DNA from 2 places in the Lelliottia sp. GFLA7 genome. Region 1 is predicted to be linked to the other one. Evidence: predicted binding sites of a transcription regulator. Region 1 holds the regulator's gene; the other holds the start of a gene.

Region 1 (9,515 bases):
CTGAACGCCCATGCGCGCTCGATGATAAGCCCGGTTGTCTGTAGTAATATCGACGACTTTAGCGGCTTGGTCATTCAGGCAAAAGGTCAGGTTGTTGCAGGCCAGACCCCGCTGTATGAGATTAAAGGCAAGTAATCGCTCCTGAGTAGAGTTCATGCCTTAAGCGGCGGGGGTTATCCTCCGCCGCTTTTTTTTGCATCAATCGCCCCCATTATTTTCCTCCTGGACGTATAAAGGGTTGTCACTACGTCCGGCTTATAAGATCATACGCCGCTATACGTTATTTACGCCTTTGAGGAATCCACGATGAGTGAGGCTGAAGCCCGCCCGAGTAACTTTATTCGTCAGATCATCGATGAAGATCTGGCCAGTGGTAAGCACACCACAGTGCATACCCGTTTTCCGCCGGAGCCTAATGGCTACCTGCACATTGGCCATGCGAAATCCATCTGCCTGAACTTTGGCATTGCGCAAGACTATCAGGGCCAATGCAACCTGCGTTTCGATGACACCAACCCAGTAAAAGAAGACATCGAATACGTTGAGTCCATTAAGAACGATGTGCAGTGGTTAGGATTCAACTGGTCAGGCGACATTTGCTACTCTTCAGACTATTTTGATCAGCTCTTTGCCTATGCGGTGGAGCTGATCAACAAAGGTCTGGCCTACGTTGACGAACTGTCTGCTGACGAAATCCGTGAATATCGCGGCTCGCTGACCGCGCCGGGCAAAAACAGCCCATACCGCGATCGTAGCGTCGAAGAAAACCTCGCCCTGTTCGAAAAAATGCGTGCGGGTGGCTTCGAAGAAGGTAAAGCGTGTCTGCGTGCCAAAATCGACATGGCATCACCTTTCATCGTGATGCGCGATCCGGTTCTGTACCGTATTAAATTTGCCGAGCACCATCAGACCGGCAACAAGTGGTGCATCTACCCGATGTACGACTTCACCCATTGCATCAGCGATGCGCTGGAAGGCATCACGCACTCTCTGTGTACGCTGGAATTCCAGGACAACCGTCGTCTGTACGACTGGGTGCTGGATAACATCACCATTCCTGTGCATCCGCGTCAGTACGAGTTCTCTCGTCTGAATCTGGAATACACGGTGATGTCCAAGCGTAAGCTGAACCTGCTGGTGACGGATAAGCACGTTGAAGGCTGGGATGATCCGCGTATGCCGACCATTTCCGGTCTGCGTCGCCGTGGTTACAGCGCCTCATCGATCCGCGAATTCATCAAGCGTATCGGCGTGACCAAGCAAGACAACACCATTGAAATGGCGTCGCTGGAATCCTGTATTCGCGAAGATTTGAACGAAAATGCGCCGCGCGCAATGGCCGTTATCGATCCGGTTAAACTGATTATCGAAAACTATCCGCAGGGCGAAAGCGAGCTGGTGACGATGCCTAACCATCCGAGCAAACCGGAAATGGGCAGCCGCGAAGTGCCATTCAGTGCTGAAATCTGGATCGACCGCGCCGATTTCCGCGAAGAAGCCAACAAGCAGTACAAACGTCTGGTGATGGGCAAAGAAGTGCGCCTGCGCAATGCCTACGTGATCAAAGCTGAGCGCGTCGAAAAGGACGCAGAAGGCAATATCACCACGATTTTCTGCAGCTATGATGCGGAAACTCTCAGCAAAGATCCGGCAGATGGTCGTAAAGTGAAAGGCGTTATTCACTGGGTCAGCGCTGCGCACGCGCTGCCGGTTGAAATTCGTCTTTACGATCGTCTGTTCAGCGTGCCAAATCCGGGCGCTGCGGAAGATTTCCTGGCGACGATCAATCCGGAATCCCTGCTGATCAAACAGGGCTACGCTGAGCCGTCGCTGAAAAATGCGGAAACCGGCAAGGCTTACCAGTTTGAGCGTGAAGGGTACTTCTGTCTTGACAGTCGTTATGCAACCGCTACCAAACTGGTCTTCAACCGTACAGTAGGTCTGCGTGACACGTGGGCCAAAGCTGGCGAGTAATCCAGGTCAATGAGAGACAAACGCCGCATATTGCGGCGTTTTTTTTGCTTGTCGATCAGGCTGTTAGTATTTCATCGAAAAAGAGACGTTTAACATTGAGGTCAATGAGCTGCTACTTATTTTATTAAATAAAATTTGATGCGCATGAGGAGAGTAAAATAAAACGATGTAATCGCTATCAATAATTATTAGTGATTGAATTTAGTTGATTTTTTAATGTAAAAACCCTTCCTGACCTATATGTTACAAATCACTACCAATTATGTGCACTTCGTCATAATCCTGCATTTTGCCCACTGAAAAGCATTGATAATTCGCGTCGCGAAAAATAGTCTAAAGACGGTAGTTAATTCGAGGGTATTTATAACTACCCCTGACCGTTTGGTCTTTTTAGATTTTTCGCCGTTTAAGGCGCTTTAATTCGTCAAAGAGGAACAACTATGCGTACGTTCAGTGGCAAACGTAGTGCGCTGGCGCTGGCTATTGCCGGTGTGACAGCAATGTCTGGCTTTATCGCTTCACCGCAGGCTCAGGCAGCAGGCTTTATCGATGATTCCACGCTCACGGGCGGTATCTATTACTGGCAACGTGAACGTGACCGTAAAGATGTTACCGAAGACAAATACAAAACCAACTTGTCCCATTCCACCTGGAACGCCAACCTCGATTTCCAGTCAGGTTATGCTGCGGACATGTTCGGGTTGGACATTGCGGCGTTCACTGCCATTGAGATGGCAGAAAATGGCGACAGCGCGCACCCGAACGAAATCGCGTTCTCCTCGAGTAACAAAGCCTACAAAGAAGACTGGTCGGGTGATAAGAGCGGAATAAGCCTCTATAAAGCGGCCGCTAAGTTCAAATACGGCCCGGTTTGGGCTCGCGGCGGGTATATTCAGCCAACCGGTCAGACGCTGCTAGCCCCACACTGGAGCTTTATGCCTGGTACATATCAGGGTGCCGAAGCCGGGGCAAACTTTGACTACGGTGATGCGGGCGCGTTGAGTTTCTCCTACATGTGGACCAACGAATATAAAGCCCCGTGGCATCTGGAGATGGATAAGTTCTATCAGAATGACAAGAAAACCAAAGTCGAATACCTCCACTCGTTAGGGGCGAAATATGACTTTAAAAACGATTTAGTGCTGGAAGCGGCTTTTGGTCAGGCAGAAGGATACGTGGATCAATACTTCGCCAAAGCCAGCTATAAATTCGATATCGTCGGCGGCCCGCTGTCCACCAGCTATCAGTTCTACGGCACGCGTGACAAAGTCAGCGATGGCAGCGTGAACGATCTGTATAACGGCACGGCATGGCTGCAAGCATTGACCTTCGGCTACAAAGTCGGGCAAGTTGATTTGCGTCTGGAAGGAACATACGTGAAGGCCGAAGGCCAGCAGGGCTACTTCTTGCAGCGTATGACACCGACCTACGCGTCATCAAATGGTCGCCTGGATATCTGGTGGGATAACCGTTCGGATTTCAACGCCGATGGTGAGAAAGCTGTATTCTTCGGCGCCATGTATGACCTGAAAAACTGGAATCTGCCGGGCTGGGCGGTTGGCGCATCTTACGCGTATGCATGGGACGCAAAACCTGCAGATATGGCTACGCCGGACGCTTACTATGACCCGAACTATCGCCTGAAAGAGTCCTCATATAGCCTCGATGCGATCTACACCCTCCAGGAGGGTCGCGCGAAGGGCACGATGTTCAAACTGCACTTCACCCAGTACGACAACCACTCCGATATTCCAAGCTACTCGGGCGGTTACGGCAACATCTTCCAGGATGAGCGTGACGTGAAATTCATGGTCATCGCGCCATTCACCATTTTCTGATGAACGCGCCGGCGGGGTGATTCCCCCCATCCCGCCGGAATGGAGACTGAAATGCTGAAAAAATTGATTATCGTCGCGGTGCTCGCATCGGGGCTGGTCGCCTGCGCACAGCCTCAGGCACCAAAAGAAGACTCACGACTGAAAGAGGCGTACAGCGCCTGTATTAACACCGCCGAAGGATCGCCAGACAAAATCCAGGCCTGTCAGAGCGTGCTGACTGTGCTGAAAAAAGAGAAAGCGCACGAGCAGTTTGCGACGCAGGAAAATGTGCGGGTGCTGGATTACCAGGCCTGTATTCAGGCGCGTCAAACCGGTAACGATCAGGAAGTGGCAAAGCGTTGTGACAAGATCTGGCAGGAGATCCGCAGCAACAACAGCAAGTAATCTTCTTTTGCCACGCCCGGTTGTGCTTCATCCTGAAATTCGCAGGATGAAGCGCAACCGGGCTTTTTCATTTATAGCAGGCAAAAAAAAGCCAACCGTTAGGTTGGCTCAGAGTATGAAATACGATTATTTGGTGTCGTGCGCGTGATCGTTTTCGCGGCAATCGCCTTCTGCACAGTGACCGTAGAGGTACAGGCTGTGGTTGGTCAGACGGATACCATGACGAGTGGCAATCTCACGCTGACGAGATTCGATAGATTCATCGCTAAACTCAATCACCTTGCCGCAATCCAGGCAAATGAGGTGATCGTGGTGATGCTGTTGTGTCAGTTCAAAAACGGATTTACCGCCTTCAAAATTATGACGGGTGACAATCCCGGCGTCATCAAATTGGTTCAGAACGCGATAAACGGTCGCCAGGCCAATCTCTTCGCCCATGTCGATCAGACGTTTATACAAGTCTTCCGCACTGACATGGTGATTGTCCGGCCCTTGCAGTACTTCCAGGATTTTTAAACGAGGAAGCGTCACTTTCAGGCCAGCCTTCTTTAATGCGGTATTGTTGTCAGTCATGCGGAATCTGTCCTGTTGCTAAACGATTCACTTCTAAAGAAGAAGTGACAGAAAATGCACTTGGGATAATGCGTTTCATTATAGAACTGCCATGCTTAAATGAAAACTGCAAGTCTCAAGCAAAGTATGCTTATAAAAACGTGGTATCGCCAACAAAGTTGAGCGAAGGCATCCACTTTAACCTGGGATATTGTACAGGTCTGAAAGCAAAAGTTAAAAATTTGTAGCAATTATTTTAATTGGAAATACCTATCAATGCGGCGCAACAGTTTTGCAGCGCCGCACGATCAATCAGGCATTCAGGATATCGTCGAGGTGAAGTTCTTCGCGGATCTGCTTAACCCATTGGTTTACGCGTTCTGCGGTGAGTTCTGGTTGACGGTCTTCGTCAATCGCCAGGCCCACAAAGTGATCGTCATCCGCCAGGCCTTTAGACGCTTCAAAGTGGTAACCCGCCGTTGGCCAATGACCGACAATCGCCGCGCCGCGCGGTTCGATGATGTCGCGGATGGTGCCCAGCGCATCACAGAAGTACTCTGCGTAATCTTCCTGGTCACCGCAGCCGAACAGCGCGACCAGCTTACCGTTGAAGTCGACTTCTTCCAGCGTTGGGAAAAAATCATCCCAGTCACACTGCGCTTCGCCGTAGTACCAGGTAGGAATGCCCAGCAGCAGAATATCGTAGCCTTCGAGATCTTCTTTGCTGCTCTTCGCAATGTCATGGACGTCGGCAACGTCTTTACCAAGCTGTTTTTGAATGTTTTTTGCGATGTTTTCGGTATTACCGGTATCGCTGCCGAAGAAAATGCCGATGATTGCCATGAGTAAAATAACCTCTTGAAACTTAATGGTATGGTGGCACAAATTGTCCACGGATAAGGGCAATCATAGCAGAACAGAGAAGTCAGCGGAAACAGCTATCACGCGGGACTGCACTCTGTGCTACATGAAAGTGGGGTAAGGGTGGTTTTTCAGACTTTTACTGAGAATGGCGCAATGCCTGCAGTTGCAGCATAAGCATCTCTTCGATCAGCTCGCTGCGGCTGATTTCACGGGCCTCAGCCAGTTCGCTTAGGGCATCGACGGCGTCCGCATTGAGTTTTAACTCGACGCGTTTAAGCCCACGACTTTTGTCGCGTTTAAGCTGGTTGCGCTTATTGATGCGCAACTGTTCATCGCGCGAAAGCGGATTGGTTTTAGGTCGTCCCGGTCGACGTTCAGTCGCGAACAGATCTAATGTCGTACGGTCCGTTTGTTCTTTGGCCATGATTCAGATAATTCGGGGAAAACGAGCGGCCCTGCTATTGCCGGGGCGATGAGCGCGACATCATACATTACTGATATCAGCACGCCAACGACTGGAGGCCAACAGGCGTCCAGTCGCTGACATTTTAATCAAATCGCGTTCTCAGAGAGATAACGACGGATGGCGCGCAGCACCGCTTCCGGTTTTTCGGCGTGAACCCAGTGGCCCGCACCGGCAATCACATGCGCACGCGCCTGCGGGAATTGCGCCAGCAGCGCATCGCGATAGGCTTCGGTGACATACGGTGAATTACCGCCGCGAATAAAGAGCGTAGGGGACTGCCAGGCGGGAACCGGCTGCCAGCCGACAATGTTATCGTACTGATCCCACAGCACCGGCACGTTAAATCGCCACGCGCCCTCGACGAACGACTTCAGCAGAAATTGCACCACGCCTTCTTCATCTAACTGCCCGCGCATAATCGCCGCCGCCTGCTGGCGGGTTGCAGCGCCCGCTTCAGTGACAGCGTTGATCGCCGCAAAGATTTCATCGTGGCGACGAACATCGTAATCCACGGGCGCCACGTCAATCACCACCAGCTGGTTGATGCGCTCTGGCGCAATGGCCGTCAGGGCCATCACCGCTTTACCGCCCATTGAATGCCCAATCAGCGTCGCTTTTTCGATGTTATTCGCATCAAGCGTATCCAGCAGATCCTGGGCCATCGCCGCATAAGTCATCTCCGGATCGCGGGCTGAAATACCGTGGTTGCGCATATCGACCTGCAAAATATCGTGATCGGTAACCAGATCGCGCGCCAGCACGCCCAAATTATCAAGGCTGCCAAAAAGGCCGTGAACCAGTACGATGGGAGAATTATTGTTCGGCGATTGTGCAGATTGCGCTCGGCTATTCAATTTCATGGCAAAGTTCTTTTTTTACGTATGTCAGGTTAGGGTATTATGTTGACCATTCTGCCGCCCGGCTGCAAGGATCCAGTTTATTCTGACTTTTGCCGCCACCCTGGCTTGACCCTATCCGCGGTTGGGATTAGCCCCTATAATCCCAACGACTTGTATTCAGATAAGATATTGCACTGGATTAAGATGAAAACAATCGAAGTTGATGATGAGCTCTATGCGTATATTGCCAGCCACACGCGACATATTGGCGAGAGTGCGTCCGACATTTTACGTCGCATGCTGAAATTTTCTGCCGCTTCACAGCCTGCAACTCCGGTTTCAAAAGAGGTTCGCGCGTCGAACGTCGTGGCGGAAGCAAAAACCGTTGCGCCGGTTAAAGACAAAGTGCGTGCGGTACGTGAACTGCTGCTCTCCGATGAATACGCAGAGCAAAAGAAAGCGGTTAACCGTTTTCTGCTGGTGCTGACTACACTTTATTCACTGGATAACAAAGCGTTTGCTGAGGCGACCGAGTCGCTCCACGGCCGTACGCGCGTGTACTTCGCGGCGGATGAGCAGACGCTGATTCAAAACGGTAACCAAACCAAACCAAAACAGGTTCCGGGTACCCCATATTGGGTCATCACCAATACCAACACCGGACGCAAACGCAGCATGGTCGAACACATCATGCAGTCGATGCAATTCCCGGCGGAATTGATTGAAAAGGTTTGCGGAACAATTTAACCCTTGCATAAGAAGGACCAGGCAATGGCAAATCACGAACGTGCGGGTCAGCCTGCACAACAAAGCGATTTGATTAACGTCGCTCAGCTTACCTCTCAGTACTATGTATTGAAGCCGGAAGTGGGCAACGCAGAACACGCAGTGAAGTTTGGTACGTCTGGCCACCGCGGCGGCGCGGCACGCCACAGCTTTAACGAACCGCATATTCTGGCCATTGCTCAGGCCATCGCTGAAGAACGCGCCAAAAACGGTATTACCGGTCCGTGCTTCGTCGGTAAAGACACCCACGCTCTGTCCGAACCGGCCTTCATTTCCGTTCTGGAAGTGCTGGCAGCGAATGGTGTGGATGTCGTTATCCAGGAAGACAACGGCTATACCCCAACGCCTGCGGTCTCGAACGCTATTCTGGTGCACAACAAAAAAGGCGGCGCGCAGGCGGACGGTATCGTTATCACGCCATCGCACAACCCGCCGGACGATGGCGGTATCAAATACAATCCGCCTAACGGTGGCCCGGCTGATACTAACGTCACCAAAGTGGTTGAGGACCGTGCGAACGCGCTGCTGGCTGATGGCCTGAAAGGCGTTAAGCGTATTTCTCTGGATGCTGCGATGGCTTCTGGTCACGTGAAAGCGATCGATCTGGTTCAGCCATTTATCGAAGGACTGGCGGATATCGTGGATATCGCGGCGATCCAAAAAGCGGGACTCAAGCTGGGCGTCGATCCGCTGGGCGGCTCCGGTATCGAATACTGGAAACGTATCGCGGAGTTCTACAAGCTGGATCTGACCATCGTTAACGATCAGGTCGATCAGACGTTCCGCTTTATGCATCTGGATAAAGATGGCGCAATCCGTATGGACTGCTCTTCCGAGTGCGCGATGGCCGGTCTGCTGGCACTGCGCGACAAGTTCGATCTGGCATTTGCTAACGACCCGGATTATGACCGTCACGGTATCGTCACGCCTGCGGGTCTGATGAACCCAAACCATTATCTGGCGGTGGCGATTAACTATCTGTTCCAGCATCGCCCTCAGTGGGGCAAAGACGTTGCGGTAGGTAAAACGCTGGTGTCATCGGCGATGATTGACCGCGTGGTAAACGATCTGGGCCGTAAGCTGGTGGAAGTGCCGGTTGGTTTCAAATGGTTCGTTGACGGTCTGCATGACGGCAGCTTCGGTTTTGGTGGCGAAGAGAGCGCGGGTGCTTCGTTCCTGCGTTTCGACGGCACGCCGTGGTCGACGGATAAAGACGGCATCATCATGTGCCTGCTGGCCGCCGAAATCACCGCCGTGACCGGTAAAAACCCGCAGGAACATTACAACGAACTGGCTGCGCGATTTGGCGCACCGAGCTACAACCGTATTCAGGCTAGCGCGACCTCGGCGCAGAAAGCCGCACTCTCTAAGCTCTCTCCTGAGATGGTGAGTGCAAACACGCTGGCGGGTGACCCGATTACCGCACGTTTGACAGCGGCGCCGGGTAACGGTGCGTCCATCGGCGGTCTGAAAGTGATGACTGAAAACGGCTGGTTCGCAGCGCGTCCGTCCGGTACGGAAGATGCGTACAAAATCTATTGCGAAAGTTTCCTCGGCGACGAACACCGTCAGCTGATTGAGAAAGAAGCGGTAGAGATTGTCAGCGAAGTGCTGAAAAACGCGTAAATGTGTTTGATTGCGCGGGGCTGATATCCTCCCCGCAACCTTCTTCCACGGAAGAGGGGAAAAAAACGGCAACCCCAGGGTTGCCGTTTTACTTTTATATTAACTGTTATCTTAACTGTGCTTATTTTTCAGTTCAAAACGCGGTGACACCAGACCGTACAGCGTCCAACCCATAAACGTCACCAT
Region 2 (9,515 bases), on a different contig from region 1:
CGGCGCGGGCGTGCGCTTGACGACTACGCTTCGCGATCTGAATAAAAACGTGCAGGTAATGCCGTGGGTTGATGCTCGCTTCCAGCAAGAATTCCGCGACGACACCGATATCAAAGCGGCGGATTATCACAATACTTCAGGCCACAACAACACCATGGGCATTTTCGGTGCGGGTGTTAACGCTACGATTGCCCATAATTTTACGATCAACACGGGCGTATATGTGGGAACGGGCGATGTGGATAACGACGCCAGCGTTCAGGCGGGTATGAGCTACAGCTTCTAATCGTTAAATGGCCGGGCAGCGCGAACGTCTGCCCGGCCAGACGCTTAACTCAAATACTTCTCGAACCAACCCAGGGTCCGTTTCCACGCAAGATCTGCGGCGGACTCGTCGTAACGCGGCGTGGAATCATTGTGGAATCCGTGATTCACACCGGGATAAATATAAGCCTCGTACACGTTATTATTCGCTTTCAGCGCAGCCTCATAAGCAGGCCAACCTTCGTTAATGTTCTTATCTAACTCGGCATAGTGAAGCAGCAATGGGGCTTTGATTTTGGGCACATCGCTGGCCGCGGGCTGACGGCCATAAAACGGCACCGCGCACGACAGTTCGGGATACGCCACCGCAGCGGCATTCGACACGCCACCGCCATAGCAAAATCCGGTGATCCCCACTTTTCCGGTCGCCTCCGGATGCGTTTTCATAAACTCAACGGCGGCAAAGAAATCGTTCATCAGTTTGGTCGGATCGACTTTTTGTTGCAGCACTTTCCCTTCTTCATCGTTGCCGGGATAGCCGCCGACCGAACTTAGCCCATCCGGCGCCAGCGCAATGTATCCCGCTTTTGCCACGCGTCGGGCGACATCTTCGATATACGGATTCAGCCCCCGGTTTTCATGCACGACGACGACCGCCGGCACCTTTCCTGTCGCTTTGGCTGGCTTCACCAGATAGCCGCGCACCTCCCCGTGCCCGTTCGGCGAAGGGTAGTGAATATATTCAGGGAGAATATCGGGGTCGGTAAATTTCACCTGTTCCGCGAGAGCGTAATTCGGTTTGAGCATATTAAACAGCGCCAGTGCCGTCACACCGCCCACAGCGTAACGTGCAGCCAGATTCAGAAACTCGCGTTTGTTAATTTTGCCGTGCGCGTAGTAGTCGTAATATTCGATCAACTCTTGCGGAAAATCTTTAGCGGTCAGGCGCGTCATCGCATATCTCCAGGAATTGTGATTGTATAAGGATAGAATGAAAACGCTGTTTCGAAAATTCATCGCTATGAAAGGAGATATCATGACCTGGACCCCCTACCCAAGCCGCTACGAAAATATGCAGTATCGATACTGCGGTAAAAGCGGCTTACGTCTGCCCGCGCTATCACTCGGCCTGTGGCACAGCTTCGGCCACGTGCAGCCTCTCGATACCCAGCGCGCCCTGCTGCGCAAAGCGTTTGATTTAGGCATCACCCATTTTGATCTGGCCAACAACTACGGTCCGCCTCCGGGCAGTGCCGAAGAGAATTTTGGCCGCCTGCTGCGCCAGAATTTCGCGGCGTATCGCGATGAATTAATCATCTCTACCAAAGCCGGTTACGACATGTGGCCTGGCCCGTATGGCTCCGGCGGCTCGCGCAAATATCTGCTGGCGAGCCTCGACCAGAGCCTCACGCGCATGGGTGTGGAGTATGTCGATATCTTCTATTCGCATCGCGTTGATGAAAATACGCCGATGGAAGAGACCGCCTCTGCGCTGGCGCACGCCGTTCAGAGCGGAAAAGCGCTTTACGTCGGGATCTCATCCTATTCACCCGAGCGCACGCAAGAGATGGCTGATTTATTGCGTGAATGGAAAATCCCGCTGCTGATCCATCAGCCTTCGTACAACGTGCTTAATCGCTGGGTGGATAAGAGCGGCCTGCTGGATACGCTGCAAGCCAACGGCACCGGGTGTATTGCGTTTACGCCGCTGGCACAGGGTTTGTTAGCCGGAAAATACCTGAACGGCATTCCTGATGGCTCTCGCATGCAGCGAGAAGGCAAAAAAGTGCGCGGTTTAACAGAAAAGATGCTGACCGAGGCCAACCTCAACAGCCTGCGTTTGCTCAATGAAATGGCGCAGGCGCGAGGTCAAACGATGGCGCAAATGGCGTTAAGCTGGCTGCTCAAAGACGAGCGCGTGACGTCCGTATTGATTGGTGCCAGCCGCCCGGAACAGCTGGAGGAGAACGTGCAGGCGCTGAACAATCTGCGCTTTAGCGAAGACGAGCTGAAAAGCATTGATCAACATGTCGAAGATGGGCAGCTGAATTTATGGCAAGCATCGTCGGATAAATAGTGTTTTGTGCTACCAGATGCCCTCTCCTGGCGGAGAGGGTGAAGGGAATCAGTACTTGCCACTGCGATTGATTTTATCCAGATACCCCATGACAAACGCCGACAGCACGAACGTCAGATGAATAATGACGTACCACATCAGTTTATTGTCCGGGATGTTTTTCGCATCCATAAACACGCGCAGCAGGTGGATGGAAGAGATCGCCACAATGGATGCCGCAACTTTATTTTTTAGCGATGAGGCGTCCATTTTGCCCAGCCAACTGAGCTTCTCTTTGTGCTCGGCGATATCCAGCTGAGAGACAAAGTTCTCGTAGCCCGAGAACATCACCATGACCAGCAGCCCGCCCACCAGCGTCATATCCACTAACGACAGCAGCACCAGAATCAGATCGGACTCTGCCACTGAGAAAATATTGGGGAGAACGTGAAAAATTTCCTGGAAAAATTTGATGCTCAGCGCGACGAGTGCCAGTGATAACCCAAAATAGACGGGTGCTAATAACCAGCGCGAAGCGTACATTGCATTTTCAAAAAAGCGTTCCATAAAGTCCTGTCAGCAAGCGAAACCAGGCTGCATTATATCGCAGCGCGGTGAACTGTTTGCAACAACTTACCAACAAAGACCTTACACCTCTGAGGGATTAACCAACGGGCGTTGATATTCCGGCCAGACGATCACCACCAGATCTGGATAGGCTTCCAGACTAAACTCACGAAAACACTGACGCAGGTTTAACACGTCGAGGTCTGAATAAGAGACCTTTTCGCCGTTAAGACAGCGCTTTTTGATATTGTCGTAATATTTATAAACCGCTGAATTCAGGTCACTGCAACGGCGCTGTGCTTCAAAAAGGCCCGGCGTATCATTTATTTCGGTCATCTTCATTCGCTTAATTGTTGCATGAAGAAAATCGATATATTCATGATTGACGCGCCAGTACCATACCGGAGTTATCGAATTCATCAGCAGCGAGAAATGATCTTCCCCCTCTTCCTTGGTCATCGGAATGGGCTGAGGCTGCTCGCCGAGTGGCCGTGTGTCTTTCGTTTTATTGAACTCGCGCATCAATAAAAGAACGCCAGCGGTAAGCAAAAGTAATGTAATGACAGAATAAGAAATGCTGTTCATGGTTGGCTCCATTTTTTTTGATTTTAAATTTGCCTCATGTTATTGTCAACGAATCTCACGCCCCATCTGATCCTACCCGGTTGAAATTAAAGGAAATAAAAATGCTGCCCGAGAATCTCGTCCCGGTCAGGTTCCACATCGCCTCTGTGGTTCCAAAATCGGGGGAAGCAGAAAGCCATGCTAATTTCACTCAGGGAAAAAGAAAACTTTCCGATTTCGAAGCCGACATATTAATTGGTGTTACCCGTACCGGTAAATCACGTAATATGCTGCTGGAAGAGCACGACAGACATATTAAAGACCGACTGTTTCGCGTGATAAAGATCGAAGCTTTTGCGCATCTCCTTAACGACCTGCAGGCCGAAGGCGAAATAGATGCCCAGACATTAAGTCAAATAATGGCTGAAAAGTCCGAACAAATAAATGAAGCAGGCAACGAAATTTGGCTTAATCTTATTACCAGAGAGAAAAACAACCCTATTTTTTATAAACTAGAGGATGATTAACGTGAAAGAAGTTGAAGATAATAACGTTTATTTGACTTTAGATAACCATAAAAGTGATGAGTTTATCTTAAAGCAAAATCTCGAGGCCTTGAAAAAACATAAAAATGATGAGATGGCCCGCATTGCACAAGACCTGGTATCGATCCCGGCAGCCGTCGTTCGTTTGAAATGGCAAAACCGTCATGAAATATATTCTTTGCAGGTTAAAGAAGAAATCTACGGCGCGATGATTAATGCAGTGATGGAACTCAAGCCCGAGCTGAAAGATAAAATAATGGGCCGCCTGGAAACGAATTACCAATATTTACTGGCCCGAGAAACCGCTACCCTGCGCCTCTCCCGTAAACTGGCGGATGGCGACTATCGCACATCCAATGTCACCACGGTTGCGCTGGATGAAGACGCGCTGGCCTCTAAAACAGATACTTCCTCGAACACGCCTTAGCATTAACCTCTCCCCTTGCGTCGCCTTTATTAGCCCGTCTGATCGTGTTCCGTCCTGGGATTAAGGATTATCCTGAATAATCCCTAAAGCCTGGATGAATCACCTATGCTTATTGTTTTACAACGCGAGCAAGGAGATTCCTTATGGCAAATCACCAGACAACATTCCAGGATCCAACAACCCAGTATCACACCGGTGACTTCCCTAAACAGAAACAACCTGCTCCCGGCGTGCAATCGAAGATGACGCCCGTCCCTGACTGCGGCGAAAAGACGTATAAGGGAAGCGGTAGGCTTAGTGGGCGCAAAGCGCTGGTCACGGGGGGTGACTCTGGCATCGGACGCGCAGCGGCGATTGCTTACGCACGTGAAGGTGCTGACGTGGCGATTAACTATCTGCCCGCCGAAGAAGAAGACGCTCAGCAGGTCAAACAGCTCATCGAAGAAGCCGGTCGTAAAGCGGTGCTGATCCCTGGCGATTTAAGCGATGAGTCGTTTGCCCGATCGCTAGTGCATGCCGCACACGACGCGCTGGGCGGGCTGGATACGCTGGCGCTGGTCGCGGGTAAACAGACTGCGGTCGAAAACATTGCCGACCTCACCACGGAACAGTTTAAAGAGACTTACGCGGTGAACGTGCTGGCGCTTTTCTGGATAACTCAGGAGGCGATTCCACTCCTGCCAGCCGGGTCCAGCATTGTGACGACCTCTTCGATTCAGGCCTATCAGCCCAGTCCACATCTGCTGGATTACGCTTCGACGAAAGCCGCGATCCTCAACTACAGCCGTGGACTTGCAAAACAAGTTGCGGAGAAAGGCATTCGGGTAAACGTGGTCGCACCGGGTCCAATCTGGACGGCACTGCAAATTTCTGGCGGTCAGCCGCAGGAAAAAATCCCACAGTTTGGTCAGCAGACGCCAATGAAGCGCGCGGGGCAGCCGGCGGAACTGGCAGCGGTCTATGTTTATCTGGCGAGTCAGGAGTCAAGCTACGTCACGGCAGAAGTGCATGGCGTATGTGGCGGGGAACACCTGGGATAACCACTGTACTGGAAAGACAATCACCACCTCCCGAGGAGGTGGTTTAAAGCTGACAACAAAAAAGCTGGCTTGCGCCAGCTTTTTTTATTTCGGTTTGACCGTCTCTTCGCCGACTAAACCAATTTTGAGATAACCCGCCTGATGCAGCGTGTCCATTACTTTCATCATGGTTTCGTAGTCGACGGTTTTGTCAGCCCGGAAGAAGACCGTGGTGTCTTTCTTACCTTGCGTCATTGCGTCGAGCGCGGGAATAACGGAGTCATCCGTCACCGGATCGTTGCCCAGGAACATCGATTTATCGGCTTTGACGGAGATATAAATCGGTTTTTCCGGACGCGGCTGCGGCTGGCTGGAGGACGCTGGCAGATTGACCTTCACATCCACCGTCGCCAGAGGCGCGGCAACCATGAAGATAATCAGCAGAACCAACATAACGTCGATAAACGGCGTCACGTTGATTTCATGCATTTCGCCATTATCGTCCAGATTTTCATTAAGACGCATTGCCATAATTGATTAACCTAAACGCAGTTTCGAAGCAGAGTGAACCGGCTTAACGTTGCTGGCGCTGAGGTCGAGATCGCGGCTTTGCAGCAGCAGAACCTGTGCGGCAACATCGCCCAACGTCGCTTTGAAGCTGCCAATCATACGGGCAAAGACGTTATAGATAACCACCGCAGGAATTGCTGCAATCAGACCGATAGCCGTTGCCAACAATGCTTCTGCGATACCTGGCGCCACAACGGCCAGATTGGTCGTTTGCGTCTGGGCGATACCGATGAAGCTGTTCATGATGCCCCAAACCGTACCAAACAGACCGACGAACGGGGAAATCGCACCGATAGTGGCCAGATAACCGTTACCGCGCCCCATGTGACGACCGACGGCAGCAACGCGACGTTCCAGGCGGAAACCGGTACGCTCTTTGATGCCTTCGTTATCTTCACTGCCTGCGGAAAGTTCCAGCTCGTTCTGCGCTTCATTCACTAACATCGAGGTCAGGCTTTTCGCATGGAACGCCGATGTCATGTCATTTGCTTGATCCAGAGAGCGTGCTTCAGCCAACAGCTGTTGTTCGCGCTTCAGGCGACGCTTTTGGGAAATCAGCTCAACGCTTTTGCTGAAGAAAATAGCCCAGGTGATCACGGACGCCAGAATCAGGCCGATCATCACAATCTTAACCACGATGTCAGCATGTTGGTACATGCCCCAGACGGACAGATCCGTCTGCATCAAATTATTACCCACTCTGTATCTCCAGGACGCAAATCACATTATCTGAGCATAATAATATCAAAACCACATCGAATTGATAGTGGTTCTCATTAGTATTTACATACTGCCGTAATTTCCGCTCATTTTCCTTGCGCTGACACAGTAAAAATTTCTTATGCTTATTTTTTAGAAAATATTGTGCTTATTCGCTAAGCATCCGGGTGCAGAGTTTCACATTCATGGTAGTCTGGACGTCCAGACGGATAAAACAGGTTTAGCGAACATGGCAGAGAAACATCTTGATACCACGCTTGTCCAGGCCGGACGCAGTAAAAAGTACACTCAGGGTTCGGTAAATAGCGTTATCCAGCGCGCCTCCTCGCTGGTTTTTGAAACCGTCGAGGCCAAAAAACATGCCACCCGCAACCGTGCGAAAGGCGAACTGTTTTATGGTCGTCGCGGCACGTTGACCCATTTTTCGCTGCAGGATGCGATGTGCGAACTGGAAGGCGGTGCCGGTTGTGCCCTGTTCCCGTGCGGCGCGGCGGCTGTCGCGAATACCATTCTGGCGTTTGTTGAACAGGGCGATCATATTCTGATGACCAACACCGCCTACGAACCCAGTCAGGATTTCTGTACCAAAATCCTCACTAAACTTGGCGTCACGACCGGCTGGTTTGATCCGTTGATTGGCGAAGGCATTGCGGAACTTATTCAGCCCAATACGCGGATTGTGTTCCTGGAATCACCCGGTTCCATCACCATGGAAGTGCACGACGTTCCGGCGATTGTTCGCGCCGTGCGTCGCGTCGCACCAGATGCCATTATCATGATCGATAACACCTGGGCCGCAGGTGTATTGTTCAAAGCGCTGGATTTCGACATCGATATCTCCATTCAGGCCGCCACAAAATACCTTATCGGCCACTCTGACGGCATGATCGGCACGGCAGTGTCCAACGCCCGCTGTTGGGATCAACTACGCGAAAATGCCTATCTGATGGGACAAATGGTGGATGCCGATACCGCCTATATGACCAGCCGCGGAATACGCACGCTCGGTGTACGCCTGCGTCAGCATCATGAAAGTAGTCTCAAAGTGGCCGAGTGGCTGGCGCAACATCCCCAGGTGGCTCGCGTTAATCATCCGGCGCTGCCAGGCAGTAAAGGCCATGAGTTCTGGCAACGTGACTTTACGGGCAGTAGCGGCTTGTTCTCATTTGTTCTGAATAAACGTCTGAGCAATGACGAGCTGGCAACCTATCTGGATAACTTTACGCTGTTCAGCATGGCGTACTCCTGGGGCGGGTTTGAATCGCTGATTCTGCCTAACCAACCAGAACAGATTGCTGACCTGCGTCCCGGCGGCGAAGTGGATTTTACCGGCACGCTGATCCGACTGCATATCGGTTTAGAGAATGTTGACGATCTGATTGCGGATTTATCGGCAGGTTTTGAGCGTATCGTGTAATGTGCAGGCTTAAACTGTACTCCCGAACCGTTTTATCGATGCTATAAGCAGAAAAGTCTGCATTTGTTGCGTGAGCGATCAACGCCAGCGGATAAAATGAGGAGTACAATAGCCGCATATAAGTTGTTCCACAGGAAAGTCCATGGCTGTCATTCAAGATATTATCGCTGCGCTCTGGCATCACGATTTTGCTGCGCTGGCGGATCCACACGTTGTGGGCATTGTTTATTTTGTCATGTTCGCAACGCTGTTTTTGGAAAATGGTTTGCTTCCCGCGTCGTTTCTTCCAGGGGATAGCCTGCTGTTACTGGCAGGTGCGTTAATCGGTAAAGGCGTCATGGACTTCGCCCCTACCGTTGTGATTCTGACTTCTGCTGCGAGCCTGGGTTGCTGGTTAAGCTATTTACAGGGACGGTGGCTCGGTAACACCCGCGTGGTAAAAAGCTGGCTGTCGCAACTGCCTGTTAAATACCATGAACGGGCGACCTGTATGTTCGATCGTCATGGTTTACTGGCGCTGTTGGCGGGGCGTTTTCTGGCCTTTATTCGCACATTGCTACCCACCATGGCGGGCATCTCCGGCCTGTCTAACCGTCGTTTCCAGTTCTTTAACTGGCTGAGTGCACTGTTGTGGGTCGGCGTGGTGACGTCAATGGGTTACGCCATTAGCATGATCCCGTTTGTGAAACGACACGAAGATCAGGTGATGACGTTCCTGATGATTCTGCCGATGTTCCTGTTAGTGGCAGGACTGGTAGGCACCATTGCGGTGGTCATTAAAAAGAAATACTGCAACGCCTGATAATCAGCCCTCTCCAGCGAGAGGGCGAGTTTTAAATCCCCTGCATCATCCTGATACGCGCCGCATCTTCCCCTGGCGTCACGCCGAAATAACGCTTGAACTCACGACTAAACTGCGACGCACTCTCATAGCCCACGCGCATTGCTGCGGCGCTGGCCTTCATGCCGTCATGAATCATCAGCATGCGGGCTTTGTGCAGGCGATAGCTTTTCAGATACTGCAGTGGCGAAGTGCTGGTGACCGATTTAAAATTATGGTGGAACGCCGAAATACTCATATTCGCTTCTGAAGCCAGCTCGTCCACGCTCAGGTTTTCGGTGTACTGGCTTTCGATACGCTTCAGTACGCGGCTAATCAGGCTGAAATGCGTCTGGCGGCTCACCAGCGCCAGCAGCGCCCCGCCACCCGGCCCCATCAGCACATGATAAAGAATCTCGCGCACAATTTGCTTGCCGAGAATCCGCGCATCCAGCGGCGTTTCCATCACATCCAGCAAGCGTTCAATGGCGCACAAAATCTCATCGGAGAGCGTAGCCGAGTTGATGCCACTCGCGGCCATCGCAG

What was found. Region 1 encodes Fur, which represses iron uptake genes when iron is present. Its sites were predicted from a motif close to ATAATAATGAGAACNACTATCAA; they were not measured.
Region 2: exbB (tol-pal system-associated acyl-CoA thioesterase) is a predicted target of Fur. The motif match lies at 6,773-6,795, and genes of this name have one in related genera.

What each region holds. Positions count from the first base shown of each region.
Region 1 is NZ_JBWLAQ010000001.1:783,687-793,201, reverse strand. It holds gene nagE (N-acetylglucosamine-specific PTS transporter subunit IIBC) at 1-135, shown strand, start outside; gene glnS (glutamine--tRNA ligase) at 307-1,974, shown strand; gene chiP (chitoporin ChiP) at 2,415-3,812, shown strand; gene chiQ (ChiQ/YbfN family lipoprotein) at 3,867-4,196, shown strand; gene fur (ferric iron uptake transcriptional regulator) at 4,323-4,769, opposite strand; gene fldA (flavodoxin FldA) at 5,061-5,591, opposite strand; gene ybfE (LexA regulated protein) at 5,749-6,036, opposite strand; gene ybfF (esterase) at 6,165-6,938, opposite strand; gene seqA (replication initiation negative regulator SeqA) at 7,122-7,664, shown strand; gene pgm (phosphoglucomutase (alpha-D-glucose-1,6-bisphosphate-dependent)) at 7,689-9,329, shown strand; gene potE (putrescine-ornithine antiporter) at 9,441-9,515, opposite strand, start outside.
Region 2 is NZ_JBWLAQ010000004.1:301,791-311,305, forward strand. It holds gene AC07RN_RS14510 (autotransporter domain-containing protein) at 1-286, shown strand, start outside; gene yghX (YghX family hydrolase) at 331-1,218, opposite strand; gene AC07RN_RS14520 (aldo/keto reductase) at 1,301-2,341, shown strand; gene AC07RN_RS14525 (TIGR00645 family protein) at 2,390-2,887, opposite strand; gene AC07RN_RS14530 (ESA_00282 family adhesion-associated protein) at 2,969-3,472, opposite strand; gene AC07RN_RS14535 (hypothetical protein) at 3,574-3,978, shown strand; gene AC07RN_RS14540 (hypothetical protein) at 3,971-4,423, shown strand; gene AC07RN_RS14545 (SDR family oxidoreductase) at 4,567-5,463, shown strand; gene exbD (TonB system transport protein ExbD) at 5,548-5,973, opposite strand; gene exbB (tol-pal system-associated acyl-CoA thioesterase) at 5,980-6,711, opposite strand; gene metC (cystathionine beta-lyase) at 6,962-8,149, shown strand; gene yghB (DedA family general envelope maintenance protein YghB) at 8,292-8,951, shown strand; gene AC07RN_RS14570 (AraC family transcriptional regulator) at 8,983-9,515, opposite strand, start outside.